2 regions of the Shewanella spartinae genome follow, and region 1 is predicted to be linked to the other one. Evidence: riboswitches for the same ligand, from Rfam matches in the RefSeq annotation. Region 1 holds a riboswitch; the other holds the start of a gene.
What was found. Region 1 has a riboswitch for thiamine pyrophosphate ahead of thiC (phosphomethylpyrimidine synthase ThiC). Riboswitches for the same ligand answer to the same signal wherever they lie in the genome.
Positions count from the first base shown of each region.

Region 2: another riboswitch for thiamine pyrophosphate. It lies ahead of K0I31_RS08955 (TonB-dependent receptor); the one in region 1 lies ahead of thiC (phosphomethylpyrimidine synthase ThiC).

Region 1 covers NZ_CP080418.1:2,453,972-2,463,100, reverse strand. The annotation lists gene K0I31_RS10995 (DTW domain-containing protein) at 37-588, shown strand; gene trhA (PAQR family membrane homeostasis protein TrhA) at 562-1,272, opposite strand; gene K0I31_RS10985 (hypothetical protein) at 1,841-2,710, shown strand; TPP riboswitch at 2,857-2,955, shown strand; gene thiC (phosphomethylpyrimidine synthase ThiC) at 3,136-5,157, shown strand; gene K0I31_RS10975 (bifunctional hydroxymethylpyrimidine kinase/phosphomethylpyrimidine kinase) at 5,160-6,869, shown strand; gene K0I31_RS10970 (HesA/MoeB/ThiF family protein) at 6,856-7,704, shown strand; gene thiS (sulfur carrier protein ThiS) at 7,694-7,906, shown strand; gene K0I31_RS10960 (thiazole synthase) at 7,908-8,681, shown strand; gene thiH (2-iminoacetate synthase ThiH) at 8,686-9,129, shown strand, end outside.
Region 2 covers NZ_CP080418.1:1,989,569-1,998,697, reverse strand. The annotation lists gene K0I31_RS08990 (hypothetical protein) at 1-556, shown strand, start outside; gene K0I31_RS08985 (oxygen-binding di-iron domain-containing protein) at 597-1,328, shown strand; gene K0I31_RS08980 (NAD(P)H nitroreductase) at 1,549-2,097, opposite strand; gene K0I31_RS08975 (HvfX family Cu-binding RiPP maturation protein) at 2,193-2,783, opposite strand; gene K0I31_RS08970 (phosphotransferase) at 3,056-4,183, opposite strand; gene pnuC (nicotinamide riboside transporter PnuC) at 4,223-4,870, opposite strand; gene K0I31_RS08960 (YkoF family thiamine/hydroxymethylpyrimidine-binding protein) at 5,077-5,337, opposite strand; gene K0I31_RS08955 (TonB-dependent receptor) at 5,402-7,543, opposite strand; TPP riboswitch at 7,616-7,736, opposite strand; gene K0I31_RS08950 (YcfL family putative periplasmic lipoprotein) at 7,865-8,254, opposite strand; gene K0I31_RS08945 (PaaI family thioesterase) at 8,286-8,750, opposite strand; gene K0I31_RS08940 (PaaI family thioesterase) at 8,747-9,129, opposite strand, start outside.

The DNA.
Region 1 (9,129 bases):
GCTCCAAATACCAGCAAAATGACGGGGAGAGAAAGGGTGAAGTTTGTCTTGTTAACGCACGAGCGGGAGTACGATCGTCCCAGTAACACAGGCCAGCTGGCGTTAGCCGCATTCCCTGAGCTGTGTCGCCGTGTGCCCTGGTCACGGGTTACGCCCGATGAGGCGTTAAAACAGGCCTGTGAATCGGGTGAAGCTCTGCTGCTCTTTCCAAAGGAGTACGATGCAGATGAGACGGACTCTGGTTCGAGAATGGGCTCGAGCGTGAATCAGGCTATCACGCCCGAGCAACTTCAGCTTAAAAAGGATGGGGAGCAGGGCATGCGTCAGGTGATCATTCTCGATGCCACCTGGCAGGAGGCCAGAAAGATGATGCGTCAGAGCCCCTATCTGCAAGCGGCGAGAAGGCTGACGCTGCAGGAGAGCGAACCGTCACGCTATCGCCTAAGGCGGAATCAATTATCTCAAGGTCTGTGCACCATAGAGTGCATCATTAGCCTGATGCACAGTTTAGGGATGAGCCAAGAGGCACAGCAGCTCGATGAGGCGTTTGATCTCTTTATGTTAGATCACCGTCAGATAGACGCATAGGAAGTGGCTGAGGGCGCCTGCGAGGACAAACAGATGCCAGATGGCGTGATTATAGGGAATGCGTTTACCCACATAGAAGATCACCCCGACGCTGTAAAAAATTCCGCCAGCCAAGAGGAGCTTAAACCCTAGTGGACTCATGGCTGCAAGCAGCTGCTTCATCACTATGACACACAACCAGCCCATCACCAGATAGAGCACTAGGCTAAAGATCTTGAAGCGGTGAATAAACAGCGTCTTAAACAGGATCCCGCCTAGGGCCAGACCCCAGATGGCGATGAGAATGGCATCGGCCTCGACACTGTCGAGCAGGATCTGCATCAGCGGCGTGTAGGTGCCGGCGATCAACAGATAGATGGCGCAGTGATCGGCTATCTTGAGTTTATGCTTTAACTTAGGTGCCGAGACGCTGTGATAGAGCGTTGAGCAGAGAAACAGGAGTATGATGCTCAAACAATAGAGTGCCAATCCGCCAAGTTGAAGATCGGTGAGCCTGTCCCATCCCTTATGCAGTGAAAACGCCAGCGCCAGAATACCGGCAATCACACCCAGGCCATGGCTGAGGGCGTTTGCCAGCTCTTCTGCGCGGCTATAGGGAGCGGCCGTAGCAGCAAAGCTGGGCTGACTATTCAGGCCGATCTCTTGGGGCTGTATGGTTTGTGGGGGCAGGGATTGTGGTGGCATTAGACTCTCTAAAACTGGTTAGACCTCGTTAATGGTGAGTCTAACAGCATGCTGGTACAAAAGAAATAGTTAGGCGTACATGTGTACGCCTAATTTGGATTTTGTTTTGTTAGCAATTGAATTTATTATTTTTTAAATTTAACGCTGTCCACTATCTATCCTTGATTGAACTAATAGCTTCTCTTCTTCTCTAAAATGCTAAGTTTCCTAAGGAAAGGATGAGTTGCTATTGCGAGTGCCCCCTAAGGATAGTCAATCTTCCTGGCTTGACCTCAATCTTAATCTAAACCTTAATGCTGATATTGATGTCGAGCAATTGGCCTTCTGTCATCTCGTCTACGCTCCATTAGCGAGAGAGCCTTTGGCGAGTGAGCACGCCGGGCAAGGCGCTCATGCTGAGGAGCTTTTGGTTAAGGAGCTTTCGCTTGAGGAACTTTCGCTTAAGGAGCTTGTTCCTAACGCACCTCTTGAAGGCCCACTATCTATCGCTATAGCTGCAAGGATTGGCTGGAAAGATCTGTCACTCTTCTTGGTCGTCTTGCTGGCGCACCTTGTGTTGCTGGCTTTATTGAGTTGGCAGTTTAAGGGGCCATATTTAGCTCAGGAATCAATTAAGCGAGACAAGCAGGCCATCAGCGCCTATATGCTGACTCAGGCAGAGTTTGACGCCATGAAGGCCAAATCTCGCCCTGCCGAGGTACCAGTAAACGCGCCGCTGACGAGCCAGTCAAATCAAAACGCGTCAAAGCAAGATACGCTTAATCAAAGTGTTGAAGTGACAGAGGACAATCTGGCGCCGGTTTCTGCTCAGCAAAGTGCCGCTCCGATTAAGTCGAGTCCTGAGAAGGGGGCGTCAGCGACTCAAGTTACTCGTTTCCAGCCTAATGTTACCCAAGCAAGTGTTGATCCTGCCCTTGAGCCAGCAGTTGAGCTATCCGAGTCTAACATCGTCTCTAAAATCGAGGCTCCCGCTGATACTCAGAAAGAGAATGAAGCATTCTCCTTCGATGGTGCGAAAGGTCTTAATCTGGAGAGCAGCGCGGCAGCAGACTCGGGAGCGGTAAGCGCTGCAACTGGCGATTATATGGCGAGATACAGGCAGGCACAGCTGGATAAGCTAGTCGAGCACGCCGCCGACAAGGCCACCCAGAAAAAGTCGATGAGCGAGATGAATGGCAAGATGAGGGTGTTAGCCCTACCTAAGGAGAACGAGTATGAGACGGCAATCACCTTAGACAGCAAGGTGGATCCCAATCGCATCGTCAAGATAGGGGATACCTGTTATCGCGTGGTGAGTGTGGCGACACCAATTAACCCCCACGGGGAAAACTTAGGCTTCCCCTTTAAGTGTGGTGGCGATAAGGTGAAACAGGCGATTAAAGACTCCCTTGATAAGCATCTGAGTATGATGGGAGTAGAGATTAAAGATAAAAACTAGTGTGATATATTTTCAGGCTTAAATTACCATGATACTTTTATTTTATACAATTTATTGATTTTATTTTATTATTTGTTTCGATTAATTTGATTTCAGCTAGAGTTTAAAGGGGCTTGCCACCCTCACTCCCTTATGTCTATACTGAGCCCCTCTTGTCGGAGTGCCATTAGGCTGAGACCGTTTATTCGGGATCCGTTGAACCTGATCAGGTTAGTCCCTGCGAAGGAAACAAGCATAATATGACCTTAGTGTCCCGCCGTTTTTTATCGGCCAATGGGATTAAAATCGCCGCAAATTTGGCGAGTTAAATCCCAGTGACACCCAGCATATTTTTGAATCAGGCCATTATCTGGCCCGGCTCAATGCCCTCAACGCCAAACTTCTCCAGACAAGCAACTTCATCTAACCCTATAGTGAGATTGCTTATGTCAACACGTCGTGAAATGCGAGCAGAGGCCCAGGCCTTTATCGATAACCTAAAACCCTTACAACACCCTAATTCGCAAAAATTTTACCTAAGCGGCAGCAGGCCGGATCTCAAGGTCGCCATGCGGCAGATCTTTCAGTCAGACACCCTGATTGGCGGCACGGCTGAGGCGCCTGTCTATGAGAAGAATGCCCCCATCACAGTCTATGACTGCGCCGGGCCCTATTCAGATCCCGAGGCCGATATCGATGTGCGTCGTGGTCTTGTTAAGCTGCGCAGCGAGTGGATCGCTGAGCGTGGCGATACCCAAGAACTCGAGCAGGTCAGCTCAGGTTTTACCCAGCAGCGTCTGGCCGATGAGGGGCTGGATCATCTGAGATTTGAGCTGCTGCCCAAGCCAATACGCGCCCTTGAAGGCAGAGTAGTGACTCAGATGCACTACGCCAGACGCGGCATCATCACCCCAGAGATGGAGTATGTGGCCCTGCGTGAGAATATGGCTCGCGAGACAGTGAGCGAAGAGGTGCTCAATCAGCGCGCGCCGGGCGAGAGTTTTGGTGCCAAGCTAGGTGAGCCCATCACACCAGAGTTTGTGCGTCAGGAGTTGGCGGCGGGCCGGGCAATCTTACCGCTTAACATCAACCACCCCGAGGCCGAACCTATGATCATCGGCCGTAATTTCCTGGTGAAGGTCAACGCCAACATAGGTAACTCGGCGGTTACCTCTTCTATCGAAGAGGAGGTGGAGAAGCTGGTGTGGGCCACCCGTTGGGGCGCAGATACCGTGATGGATCTCTCGACCGGTCGTTATATCCACGAGACCCGCGAGTGGATCATACGTAACTCGCCGGTGCCCATCGGGACTGTGCCCATCTATCAGGCGCTGGAGAAGGTCAATGGCGTCGCCGAAGATCTTACCTGGGAGATCTTCAGAGATACCCTGATCGAGCAGGCGGAGCAGGGGGTGGATTACTTTACCATTCACGCCGGTGTCCTCCTGCGTTATGTGCCTATGACGGCTAAGCGCCTCACTGGCATCGTCTCTCGCGGTGGCTCCATCATGGCCAAGTGGTGCCTCTCTCATCACAAGGAAAACTTCCTCTATGAGCATTTCGATGAGATCTGCCAGCTGTGCGCCGCCTACGATGTCTCCCTCTCGCTGGGTGATGGCATGCGTCCAGGCTCCATCGCCGATGCTAACGACGAGGCGCAGTTTGCCGAGCTGGAAACCTTAGGCGAGCTGGTTAAGAAGGCCTGGCAGTATGACGTGCAGACCATCATAGAAGGGCCGGGTCATATCCCGATGCAGCTGATTAAGGAGAACATGGAAAAGCAGCTCGAGCTATGTGACGAAGCGCCGTTTTACACCTTAGGCCCTCAGACTACCGACATTGCTCCAGGCTATGATCACTTCACCTCTGGCATAGGGGCGGCGATGATCGCCTGGTATGGCTGCGCCATGCTTTGCTACGTAACGCCCAAGGAGCATCTTGGTCTGCCAAACAAGGAAGATGTTAAGCAGGGGCTGATCGCCTATAAGATTGCCGCCCATGCCGGCGATGTCGCCAAGGGCCATCCCGGCGCGCAGATCCGCGACAACGCCTTGTCTAAGGCGAGGTTCGAGTTCCGCTGGGAAGATCAATACAACCTGGGATTGGATCCCGACACCGCCAGGGCGTATCACGACGAATCACTTCCGCAGGAGTCGGCCAAGGTAGCCCATTTCTGTTCCATGTGCGGCCCCAAGTTCTGCTCGATGAAGATCACCCAGGAGGTGCGCGAATACGCCGCGGCCCAAGCGATTGAGGTGAGAGAGATTGAGGTGAGGGAGGTTGAGGTTAAGCAGATTGACGTTACTGCTAGCGCGCCAAAGGCGGAGATCCAGCAAGGAATGGCGCAGATGTCGGCGCAGTTTAAGCAAAGTGGCAGCGAGCTCTATCACAGCGCGGTGAAGCAAAGCCCTGACGTTGAAAGCGCCTCTCTCGAAAGTGCGGCTCTCGAAAAAGCAGAAGAGGTGTAGCCATGTCCGCTAAAAAACCTATCGTCTGGACCATTGCCGGTTCAGACAGCGGGGGCGGTGCGGGCATTCAGGCGGATCTTGCGACCATGGCGGATCTGGACTGCCATGGTTGCAGCGTGATCACCTGCGTCACCGCGCAAAATTCGGTGGCGGTTAACGGTGTCGAGCCAGTGAGTGAGGCTATCTTGCTCGCTCAGCTCGATACCTTGCTAGCAGACCTGCCGCCCGAGGCGATCAAGATAGGGCTGCTTGCCAATCAGCGTCAGATTAATCTTGTCGCCGATTGGCTGGCGACTCATATTGCGCCACTGAAAACGGATGATGGCCAGCCTATTCCGATTATTCTGGATCCCGTGATGGTGGCCTCCTGCGGCGATGCCTTTACTGGCGAACCTGCTGTTCAGGCTTCCGCTCACCCCAAAACTGAGCTCAAAACTGAGCCCAAGCACCTTACCGGGTTGGATTTCACCGCCTTCGCTAAGCAGCTTACCCTGATGACGCCGAACGCCAGCGAGTTTGGCAAGTTAGTGGGAAGCGAGGCGAGATCGAGTGATGAGATGTTAAGTCAGGCAAGTGCGCTTTCAACGCGTTTAGCCTGTAATCTGCTGATCACAGGTGGTGACAAGGGCGCGCTCTGGCACAGCAATAAGGCGGAAGATCTCTTTATCTGTAACGCGGTGGCGCATACCTCGCCGCAGCACCAGCACACCAGCTTTCGCTTGAATGGTGAGCGAGTGGATAACCCCAATCACCACGGTAGCGGCTGCACCCTGTCATCGGCGATTGCCAGTTTTCTGGCCCAGGGCCTGGTGCTCCACGATGCTGTTCTGCTTGCTAAAACTTATGTCGCTCAAGGGATAGCGTCGGCCAAGGCCTTGGGCGCCGGTGCCGGGCCTTTAGCCCGCTGCGGCTGGCCTTCGGGCCTGGTATCGCTTCCCCGTATCACAAAGTTGGCTGGCACCACTTGGTTAAGTTCTTCAGATCGCGCTTCAGATAGCCCCTCGACGCTGAGTTTTCCAAGGCTTAAGCATCCCATTGGGGTGTATCCCGTGGTGGATAATCTGAATACTTTGGAGCAGGTGTTGGCCGCCGGGGCAAGCACGGCTCAGCTGAGGATCAAGCTTGAGGATGATGGCCAAGCAGCTAGCAATCAAGAAGAGAGCAAACAAGAAGAGAGCAAACAAGAAGAGGGCCAAGGCGCTGCCGCGTTAGAAGCGCAGATCCAAGCGGCAATCGCGCTGGGGCGTAATTACGATGCGCAGGTGTTTATCAACGATCACTGGCAGCTGGCGTTAAAGCATGGCGCCTTCGGTATCCATCTTGGGCAGGAAGATCTATTTGAGGTGGATCTCGAGAGGATCGCCGAGGCGGGTATAGCCCTGGGCGTCTCCAGCCATGGGGTGTTTGAGTTGGCACTGGCCTGTCAGCTTAATCCATCCTATCTGGCGCTGGGGCATATCTTCCCCACACCGACGAAATCTATGCCTTCCAATCCTCAGGGGCTGAGTACGCTTGCTCGTATGGTCGCGCTTTGGACGCCCGATTGCCCCAGAGTCGCCATCGGCGGTATAGATGCTTCGCGTTTGGAGGGGGTTAAAGCAACAGGTGTTGAGGCGGTGGCCGTGGTGCGCGCGGTGACTCAGGCGGACTCGCCGGGCGAGGCCTATACACAGCTTGCCAAGACGTGGGAGAAAGCCTATGTCCCTCGATGATAAGACGTTTATCCAATATTCACGGCAGATCATGTTGCCCGAGGTCGGCGAACTGGGCCAGCAAAGGCTGATGGAAGTAAGTGTCGCCATCGTGGGGCTTGGCGGCTTGGGACAGCTCTGCGCCCAGTATCTGAGCGCGGCGGGGATCTGCCGCCTGATCCTGATCGATGATGACAAGGTGGAGCTGAGTAACCTGCCCAGGCAGCTGCTGTTTTCCCATGACGATTGCGGCCAGTACAAGGCGGAAGTCGCCAGAGACAGGCTGGTAGAAAAAGGCAAGACTCAAAACAGTCAGGTATCAGCTTTTTATCAGATAGCGGCCAAGATTGTGCGTCTGGATGGCGATAACGCCGAGTCTCTGCTTTCAGGTGTGGATCTGGTGCTCGATTGCAGCGACAACTTCGCCACGCGCCAGCATATTAATGCCGCCTGTGTGGCGCTGAGCACGCCTACCGTGGTGGCGGCTGCGGCCCACTTTGCCGGTCAGTTGATGGCGTTTGATCTGAGCAAATCCCCGGATTGCGGCTGCTATCACTGCCTGTTTCCGGCAGAGCTTAAGGTGAGCGAGAGCTGCAGCACCATCGGCATACTTGGGCCCATGGTGGGCACTATGGCGTCGATGCAGGCGCTGCTGGCGATAAAGCTATTGCTGGGGTTACCGGGCCTGGGCTGGTTGCACAGATTCGATGGTTTAACCGGCGAAATCCAGAAATTCGCGCTGCGCCGGGATCCCAAATGCGCGGTCTGCGCGGAAATTAAAGAATCGAATGAAAAGGCTTATGCGGCACGTGGTGAGACAGCCTGTTCATCGGCCTTAGGAGAAAATGATGAGTGAGATCAGCTTAAGTTTAAATGGTCAGTTAATACAGGTGCCAGCCAATGCGAGTCTGCTGTCTATGCTGGAGGACCAGCAGATCACCCTGGATAGCGTGGCGCTGGTGCGGGCAGGTGAGGTGGTTCCAAAGTCTCTGTGGGCATTAACCCTGTGTGAGGCGGGCGATGTGATTGAACTCTTTGGCGTAGTGGCAGGAGGTTAATATGTTAACGATAGGCGATAGTCAGTTCTCTTCACGCCTTTTTACCGGCACGGGCAAGTTTGCCAGCGCCGATCAGATGTTGGCGGCTTTGGCAGCAAGCGGTTCGCAATTAGTGACGCTGGCGATGAAGCGGCTCGATCTCAAGGCGGGTTTCGATGATATTCTGGCGCCCATACGTCAGAGCGGTGTTAAGCTGCTGCCCAATACCTCTGGAGCGCGCAATGCCAAGGAGGCGATCTTCGTCGCCGAGCTGGCTCGCGAGGTGCTGGGTACCTCTTGGATAAAGCTTGAGATCCATCCCGATCCTAAGTATCTGATGCCGGATCCAATAGAGACCTTTAACGCCGCCAAGGTGCTGTGTGAACGCGGCTTTACCGTATTGCCCTATGTGCATGCCGATCCTGTGCTCTGCCGTAATTTGGAATCTGTAGGCTGTGCGGCCGTGATGCCTCTGGGTAGCCCAATAGGCTCCAATCGCGGGCTGGAGACGGCGGCATTTTTGAAGATGATCATAGAGCAGGCCAAGGTGCCTGTGGTGGTCGATGCCGGAATAGGCTCACCCTCTCAGGCGATGGCGGCCATGGAGATGGGCGCGAGCGCCGTACTAGTGAACACGGCAATTGCTGCCAGCCGCGATCCGGTGAAGATGGCGCTCTGCTTTGCCGATGCCGTCTCCACGGGGCGTAAGGCCTATGAGGCGGGCCTGGCCCAGGTTCACCAGAGGGCGATTGGCACCAGTCCCCAGCAGGCGCTCACCGCCTTCTTATCGGAGTAACCCAATGAGTTTCTTCGATACCTTGAGTGGACTCTCTCGCGAGCAGTTGCGTATGGCGCTCTATTCCACCACGGCGGCCCAGGTAGAAGCGGCGATCGAGGGTGAGCAGGGCAACTTGGATCATCTGTTAGCCCTGCTGTCGCCGGCCGCTGAGGAGTACCTAGAGCCGATGGCGCAACATGCTGCCGCCTTAACCCGGCAGCGATTTGGTCACAACATCGGCCTCTATCTGCCGCTCTATCTCTCAAATCTCTGCGCCAACGAGTGTGACTACTGTGGTTTCACCATGAGCAACAAGCTTAAGCGCAAGGTGCTTAGCCATGATGAACTGGCGGCGGAGATGGCGGTGATTAAGCCTCAGGGATTTGATTCCATCTTGTTGGTCTCCGGCGAGCATGAAACCAAGGTCGGCATAGATTACTTTGCCGATATCTTACCCTTGGTGAAG
Region 2 (9,129 bases), 460 kb from region 1:
GCTCAATCAGACACTTAGCTACTGCAAACAGATAAATCTTACCGCCAGCAACGCCCAGGCAGCCTCGGCGCGGGTGGGCAATGCGGCGCTCGGCTTTAAGGCGCTAACCGGCTTCATCGACGATTTGGCCTCCTACACTATGAAGGCGGCCACCGACATCAATCAACTGGCCCACCAGGCCAGTCGTCTCGCCACAGAGACAGCCCGGGCGGCGGTTGCGCTGAATCATTTTCAGCAGGCAAAGCTCAAGGCCAATGGCGCGCCCTATGGCGACACCATCAACCCGGCCGTCGCCGCGACTCAGGCCCACCACAGCAAGTTACAACAGGAGTTTGATCGCCTGATCGACAAGATGGAAAACCAGCTGTTTGAGCTGAAACGCAACCTGCGCACCGCCAACATACTGGCCTCCATCTGCCGCATCGAGGCCTGCCGGGTCGATACCGCCAACCAGACCATATTTAACGACGTGGCCAACCGGGTGGATGATGTGGCCCAGTTGATCCGCCGCCGGGTCGACCATGCCATTACCCTGTTTGGCAACACAGCCCCCTGATCCCCCTTTTACCGAAAAGCTAACGACAAGGAGTCGCACCATGAAGAGTGAGCTGATCATCGAAACCCCTACCCACAAATGGCTCTACTTCGGTCGCGACCCCGAAAAACCTGATAAGATCATCGACACCAACCAATACATGGTGGTAAGCAGCCATCATGCCCTGTTGATGGATCCCGGCGGCATTGAGCTGTTTGCGGCCATGCTGGCCAATATCGTCAAGCATATCCCCCTCAGCCAGCTGACCCATCTGTTTGCCTCCCACCAGGATCCGGACATCATCTCCTCCCTCGGCCTGTGGGACCAGACCCTGCCCAAGGCCAAGCTCTACTCTCCCTGGCTATGGGAGGGATTTATCCGCCACTTCGGCATGAATAACATCAGCTACGAGCCCATCGCCGACAACGGCGGCAGCGTGAGCCTAGATCAAGTTGAGCTGCAGTTTATTCCCGCCCACTACCTGCATGCCTCGGGTAACTTTCATGTTTACGACCCAGTGACTAAGGTCTTGATGAGCGGCGATATTGGCGCGGCGCTGGAAGATCCCCAGGCCGATATTTATGTAGACGATTTCGAGCAACACTGCGCCAAGATGGCCTACTTTCATCAGAGGTGGATGCCATCAAACCGTGCCAAGAATGATTGGATAAAGCGGGTACGCAAGCTGGATATTCAATACCTCTGCCCTCAGCACGGTCGGATCTTCCGCGGTCCCCAGGTAAAGCAGTTCCTCGACTGGTTCGAGAATCTGAATGTGGGTGTTGGGGTATAGATAAGAGCGTAGTAAAGGCGTTTAGGATGAGCACCTTATCCCCTACCTACAGACAAAAAAATGCCCGCAGCAAGCGGGCAACACAATCACTTAGGGTGAAAACCTTGCATAGGTAGGATGCAGGCTCCCCTTCACTTTGCCAGTTTTTACTGCCCTGTAAACCCGACCAAAGTCGAAGCTATAGTACCTGGCTTCACAATTTCGTTTGCTATCACCCTTATCAGAGGTAACGCACCGCAGAGTCGGCCGATTTCTGCGGTTTTAACGGCGCCTTCACCGCTGGCGTGCCCAGGTAGAGGAAGCCCACTATCTGATCTTGCTCGCCCAGACCCAAGGCCCGATGCAGATGACGATTAAAGGCCAAGGGGCCGGTGCGCCAAATACCACCCAGTCCCAGGGCAAAGGCGGCCTGCTGCATCGCCATACAGGCACAGCCAGCGGCGATATGTTGCTCGAGTACCGGCACCTTAGGATGCTCGGTTACCTTGGCCACTACCGTGACCACCATGGGGGCGCGCATCGGCATGTTGGCCGCCTTAGCGACCGCTGCCTCATCGCCACCCTCCTTTTCCATCGCCTCTACAAAATGGTCAGCCAAGCGCGTTAGGCCATCGCCCTCCGCGACGATAAATTCCCACGGGGTGAGACCTGCATGGTCCGGCACTCGCACCGCGGCGTTTAAGATCTGTGTAAGCTGCGCAGCATCGGGCGCCGGGGCGACTAGTCTGGGGCAAGACTGCCGTGTCAACAGAAGTTCGATCGCATCCACAAAGATTATCCTGTCATTAATACCGACCTCGAGGGTAACAAATTGGCAAAAAAAATCCCACTGAAACAGTGGGATTTACACTCGATGGTGTCGGGTTAAGCCTTGGGCTGATACTTGCGGGCGATCCAATAATCCAGGCTGGTGTAACGTCCACCGCCGATGATCAACAAGGCAAACAGCATAAACAGATAGGTAACGGCAAACTCGATGCCGTTGTTGAGGATCACAAAGTTACCCGAGGAGGTCAGCCACTCATAGTGACCATGTTCCTGCAAAAGAGACTTGGCCGCCGCGAGCTTCTCCGCCGAGGCCATCACCTTCTCATTGGCCAGCCAGGAGCTGGGATCGGCGATGGCCAACCAGCCGTTTTTCCAGTGCACGCTAAAGGCTGCCACCGCCATGGTGACCATCAAGGGGATGGAGATCAACCGGGTGGCCAAGCCCAAGATCAGCAAGAAGCCACCGACAAACTCGCTGCCGACCGCCAGGGCCACCATCACCTCAGGCATGGGCAGACCCAGGCCCCACTCGGCGTTACCAAACCAGGCCGCCGTGTCGCTAAAGTGCGACAGCTTGTTGTAACCCGCCTGCATCAGCACGGGCGCCAGATAAAGCCTAAGTGCTAAAGCGGCGACGCCGTCGAGCTGGGCGATCCCCTGGGTAAATTTAGCGTACAGTTTCTGCATAACCTCACTCTCTCATTATTTTGTCATTACCTAATAGACCCTTAGCTAATCATTTAAATTTCAGCAAGAATAAACAAAGGTAAAAAAAGCTATGGCCTTTGCGAGATGAAACAAGCAAAGTGAAACAGGCAATATGAGACAGGCGAATTGAAATAAACGAGGAGAAATAAGCGCAATAAGAACCCTTACGTTAGCCCTGACGGATCAACAGAGTCAGAATTACAGAATCGGATTTACCAAGTCGGAAACAGAGTCGGACGAAAAACGGCTCGTTAACCCACCAGCACCATGAAGTCATCGAAGCATTGCAGGTAGTCGCTCACGCTGTGTGGCAGGCTGGCATCTGACTCGCTCAGCTTCTGCGGCACTGTCTTCTCCAGTGACTGCTGCACAGTCTGCTTCAATAGGCCCTCGCCCTGGCTCGCCATCAACAGTGCCCAGCAGGCGGCGAAGTACCAGTAAAGCGCCAAGGCACTGGGAATGGCCGCGAGCGCCTTGTCGTTGAGCTTGGGATGGCCATTCAGGTAGCCGAGGAGCAGCCGGTGGCGCTGCTCACTAGAGAGTCTGTGGGTTGCCAGCACACTGGCAAGATCCACCAAGGGGTGGGAGCTACAGGCGTATTCATAATCGATACACCAGAGCTTCCCCTGGCTCATCAGAAGGTTGTGGGGGTTGAGATCCCTATGGCTATACTGTGGCGCTAACTCACAGGCATTAAGCTGCTCGAGCACGGCATCGACCCGCCCCTGGTGCGCCTTAAGCGCTTGCCATCGCATCTTCCAAGGCACTTGATAGGATATGGGCAGATCACTGCTGCCTGCCGCATCAAGACTGGCTTTATCTAGGCTCGCCGCATCAAGGCTTTCGGCAATCATCTCTAGCTGGCCAATGTAGCGCTGCCACTGCTCTGTTACCGAGATAGGATTCTCCGGCAGCGGCAATTGAGCTAGCCCCTTGAGCAGCTCGAGCAGCAACCCCTCGGCATCTGGCCGGGTGACGCACTCTTCCTGCAGGGGATGGGCGGGATTGGCCGTCATCAAACGGCTCCAATCTTCGCCTGTGTCGATGAAATGGCTGAGATAGACGCTATTGCCCTGCGCCACATACAAGAGCGCTGGCGCGAGGCCTTGCTCTTCTGCCAGGCGCCAGTTGGCCACCTCATGGTCGCGGGCGCTGATCTGGCTGCTGGCCTGACTGTTGACCCGCAACACCAGCTGCTGGTTATCGCGGCTTAGATGATAGTTTTGGTTGCTCAGTCCCCGCGAGAGCACCTGTATCTGTGTGCGCTCATCCAGTGGACAGCCAAGCTCAGAGAGCTGCACCTTAACCGCCTCGGGAAGGCTGGCTATCAGGCGCGCTAGCAAGGTGCTATTCGCGTCAGCACTGCCGTCAGCCGACATCAGATCTCAGCCTCGACGAACGGTACCGCAAGACTCGCCCTAGTCATAGGAGTAGTCACCCTGACTTGGCTGCTGCATGCTGGTGCGCCATAGGAAATAGCCCCCTATCGCCATGCCTACATACAAGATGAACAGCATAGAGGTGAGCATCAGTCCCTTGTTGAGATAGAGGTAGATGGACACAAAATCGATAACCACCCAGTAGAGCCAGTTCTCCAGTACCTTGCGCGCCACCAGATAGGTGGTCATCACCGCAAAGCAGCTGGTTGCCGCGTCCAGATAGGGGTAAGAGGCCTGAGTGTGGGTCGCCATCAAATGGCCGACCACTAGAGAAACCACGGTTGTCGCGACGATCAAGTAGAGATGCCGTCCAAGCGACCAGCTGACCACCTCGACCCCGTGATCTTCACCGCCGCCATAGCGCCACAGCCAGAAACCGTAGCCAGCCATCGCCATGTAGTAGACGTTGAGCAGCGACTCCATCAGCAGGGAGACCTCCCAAAACAGCAAGGTGTAGATGGCGGTGCTGACAAAGGCCGCCGCCCAGCACCAAATGTTGCCGCGCATCGCCAGCGCCAAATAGGCCAAAGCCAAGACCACGGCTACCGCCTCCCACGCCGTCATGGCATTGGCCTGCTCGAAGGTCTGGGTCAAGGTGCTAACCAATGCGGACCAGAAATCTATCATAGGATGTGTGTCGCTCCCCGTATATTAATACCAATCGTAGTAAATAACTGGTCATGCTAGCTTGTTAAAACGCCCGATAACGGCGTTATTATTTTCGATTGTAGAATAACTACTTATCGAAAAATTATGCCTTGTTCTCGACCGTTTTTCCTACGCTATTTCTGATCACTTACTTACCGTGATTGGTATAATTGCGCCTTAAGGCCCTATTCCTGATGGGACAGGTCCAGCTCGCCACCGATAAACTTGACCACGAAGACCGCCTTGCCCCACTTCTCGTGAGCGGCTTCCATCTCGGTGGCCAACATCTGCATCACCTCGCCATATTCGCCGCACACCTGAGTGGCCATGGCATTGGTGCGGCGCTCGATATTGGCGTAAGTGTCAACCCGGCCGATGAACCACTTGATGGGATCGATATAGCTATCCTTCAGGGGATACATGCTGATTTCAGCGGTTAATTTCATCTTAACTCCTTAAGGGGGCGAGCCCTGCCCGCCCCAACAACAATTAGCACCAGCAAAAAACCAATTACATAAACTTGACGTTAAGCGTAACCCCTAGCTGGCGAGGATCGCCGTAGCGGATATATTGCTTATCGGCCCAGCCGTTATCCGGCTCGTTACCGAAATAGAAGCCGCGCACGCCATACTTCTCATCAAACAGATTGCGTCCCCAGAGATAAGCCGACCAGGTCTCTGTCTCGTAGCCGACACGGGCATTGAAGATAGTATAGGGCTCTGACTTAGAGTCGTTACTGTCTGAGTAGTAGAACTCGCTCTTACCGCTCGTAGTTAGGTTGGCAAACCAGCCCAGATCGCTACGATAGGTCGCCCCGGCGCTATAGGTAAGATTAGGCGAGTGCGCCAGCTCGCGGCCAGTGAGATCCACCAATCCACCGTACTTATCCTGGTAGGCGTAATCGCCGTAGGCGGTCTCTAGCCAGCCCAGTGTGCCGTATAACTTAATATTATCAGTGGCATACCAGTTGGCTTCCAGCTCGGCGCCATAGTTGTGAGAGCTACCGGCATTTTCGACGTAGAGGATGAACTTCTGTGGCTCGTCAGGGTTTTGCTGTGAGGCAGAGACCTGCTGATCGCGTCTGTCCATGTAAAACAGCGAGAAGTGTGTGGTCGCGTCGCCACCTAGCCACTCCGACTTGAGGCCCAGCTCATAGTTGTACAGAGTCTCTGCCTGGAACTCCTTCTTATCGCTCAGTGAAGCCGGCAGCGACATGTTAAAGCCACCCGCCTTATAGCCACGGGCGATACGGGCATAAGCCTGTTGACCTGGACTGAGTGTCTTGCTCAGGGCAATATGACCGCCCCACATGTTCTCTGAGGGCTCGAAGGCATCTTTATCCGAGTCGCTGTAGTCGCTCTCACGGCGCTCCAAACGGGCACCCACTGACAACGCATAACCATTGCCTAAGTCGCTGTCTAACTGGGCAAAAACTGCCAAGTTAGTCGCTTCATATTCGGCCAGGAGTCTATCTTCCCAGCCGTTATAGACTTCGAGCGTGTCGTTGTCTTCGGTGAGTCTCAGACCATAGACGCCCACCAACCAGTCGGTGCTGCCATCGAAGATACGCCCCGCCTCGGTAGAGCTCAGACGAAACTCCTGAGACAGCGTGGTTCTGTCACCCAGCTTGTTCCAGGTGTAGTCGTACTGACAAGGTTCACCTTCGCAGCTGCGGGCCGCCCAAAACTCTGGGTTGGCCCAGTCGCCGTCGTAGCCGTGGTGAGTATCACTCTGAGCCATTGAGCTTAGTGAGACCAGCTCGAAGCTGTCGGCGCCTGAGTAAGTCAACTTAAGCGAGCCACCCGTGGTGCGCTGCTTGTCGACACCCGGCTCATCTGTGAGGGTATCGAAACCGTTGTTGTCCAATGTCCAGGCATCGTAGCCGTTGTTAAAGTCGGCGTGCATCAGGCTGAGATCGGCCACCAAATCGTCAGTGGCATACCAGCGCAGCTTAATGCGACCGGTAAATTCATCTCTGCCGTTAGTGTCGTCGCGGCCCAGGTAAAGGTTGTCGCGATAGCCGTTCTGCTCATGTTGCTGCAGCGATACGCGGTACAAGAGCTTGCCCGAATCACTCAATGGACCTGAGCTGAAGCCGCTATAGGTGCGCAGGTTATCGTCACCCAGTTGCAGCTCGGCGCCATGCTCGAATACCGAGGTAGGATCGTTACTCTTAAGATAGATAAGACCGGCTAAGGCGTTGGCGCCATAGCGCGTGCCCTGTGGCCCGCGAAGCACCTCGACCTGCTGCAGATCATACATGCTGGAGATCATCCCAAGGCCCGACATGTCGATGTCGTCTATGATGTAGCCAACCGAAGAGTTAGGTGCGCCCTGATACTCCTCCTGCTCGCCCACACCGCGGATCTGGAAATATTTGGCCCGCGAGCTACCGCCAGACCAGTTAAAATTGGCAATGCCGTTGAGTACGTCTTCAAAGTGCTGGGCGCCCTCGTCCTCGATCTGCTGTTGATCTATGACGCTGATGCTAGAGGGCATCTTGTCCAGGCTAGACTGGCGAAAATCGGAGGTGACGACTATCACTTCCATCTCGTCGTTGGCTGGCGGCGTATCGCTCGCCATCAGGCTGGTATGAGTTAACGCCGCCGCAACGGCAAGGGCGATGGGTGAATAAGATTTTAATGTAAACATAGGACCTCAAATCAATATTGAGATCCGGCACTTAAGAAAGCGAGAAAGAATGCACAGACAGATTGTATTAAATCTAGTGATGTGGCCCATTCCTACGCCGGTATTAGCCGGATCAGGTTCTAAGGGTTTGTCCCGCGGACATCTCAGTCAATCGCTAAGCTATGGCTTGGCGTTAACACCCCTTGGCGAGGCCGATTATACATGACTCATACAAAGAGTTGACATATTTAACGCAATATTTGCGCGTGATCCATAAAAAAACGCCAGCATTGCTGACGTTTTCATCAAATCATTCGCTCGACTCATTCCTGAATGCGATTTTTAATTGGAGATGGCCTCGCGCACATAGAGTTCACAACGCACCGCGGTGGCATTTGGGGACAGCGCCGTCACCTGCATCTGCTGTTTGCCGTGAAGCTTAAGGGACTTCCAACTCACCCCCTCATCCTCTACCGTCGCGCCATTGACATCATACCAGGTGAACTTATATTGCAGGCGCTGATCCTTTGGTGACTTACTGATGATGGTGCCGCGCGCCCGCAGGAAACCCGCCTCGGCTTGGGTGGTCACCGCGCTGACATCCACATCTGAGTGGAAGGAGCCGTTATCGACCCGCACCTCACCGGTGGAGCTGGTCATGATGCCGCCGGTATGGGGCGCACAGGCGCTCAGTCCCAGCAACAAGCAGCCTAACACTAATCCTTTGTTCATCACTATTCTCCTTACGCTTACACCTTAATGTCTATTCAATCAGAAAATGAGCGCGGGCGGTGGCAATCAAGGCCTTACGGTTGGTTTGCCAGCAGTTGATGTTTACGTTCGCCACGCGGCGTCCCTGACGGGTGATCTTACACTCGGCGAAGCTATCTCTATGGTGGCCCGCCCTCAGGTAATCAATTGAGAAATCGACAATTTTTGGCACTTTGGTGGTCTGCATAAAAACCATCAGCTGCACGATCGCCGACATTTCCATGAACCCGGCGATCACCCCGCCATGAATGGCCGGCAGGGTTGGGTTACCGATATTCTCATCTTTCTTCGGTAGCTGAAACACCAGCTCGTCGCCGAAGCGCGCCACCTGCATGCCGATAAACTTAGCATAAGGAACATGCGCCAGCAGGTGACCAAAATCGTTAAGCTCCGTGGCCTTCTTGACGATATCTTTAACGTTTAATGCCTGATTGGCTTCTGGCGTGACCATGATCATTTCCCCTCTCCCATCAAGGCCTGTCTGAAGGCGTCACCCACCATCTCGGGGCTGATACGCATGAAAGAGCCCACCGCATGGGCGATAGGATCGTCGATAGAATCCTGATAGGCGATGGCGCGGGTAAAGGCCACGCTCGAGGAGAGCTTGTAACACTCGGCGAACCCATAGACGCTCTTGTTGGGCTCGGCAGGTTTCATGTAGTCGACCCGCAGATCCAGCGTCGGCGACAACTCCAGCGACTTGTACTTATCGAAGATATTGCAGACCACGGCAGTGCCGCAGGCGGTGTCCATCAGGGTGGTGATCACCCCGCCATGTATCACGCCTGTGTCTGGGTAACCGATAAGCTCACTGCTATAGGGCAGCTCGATCAGCA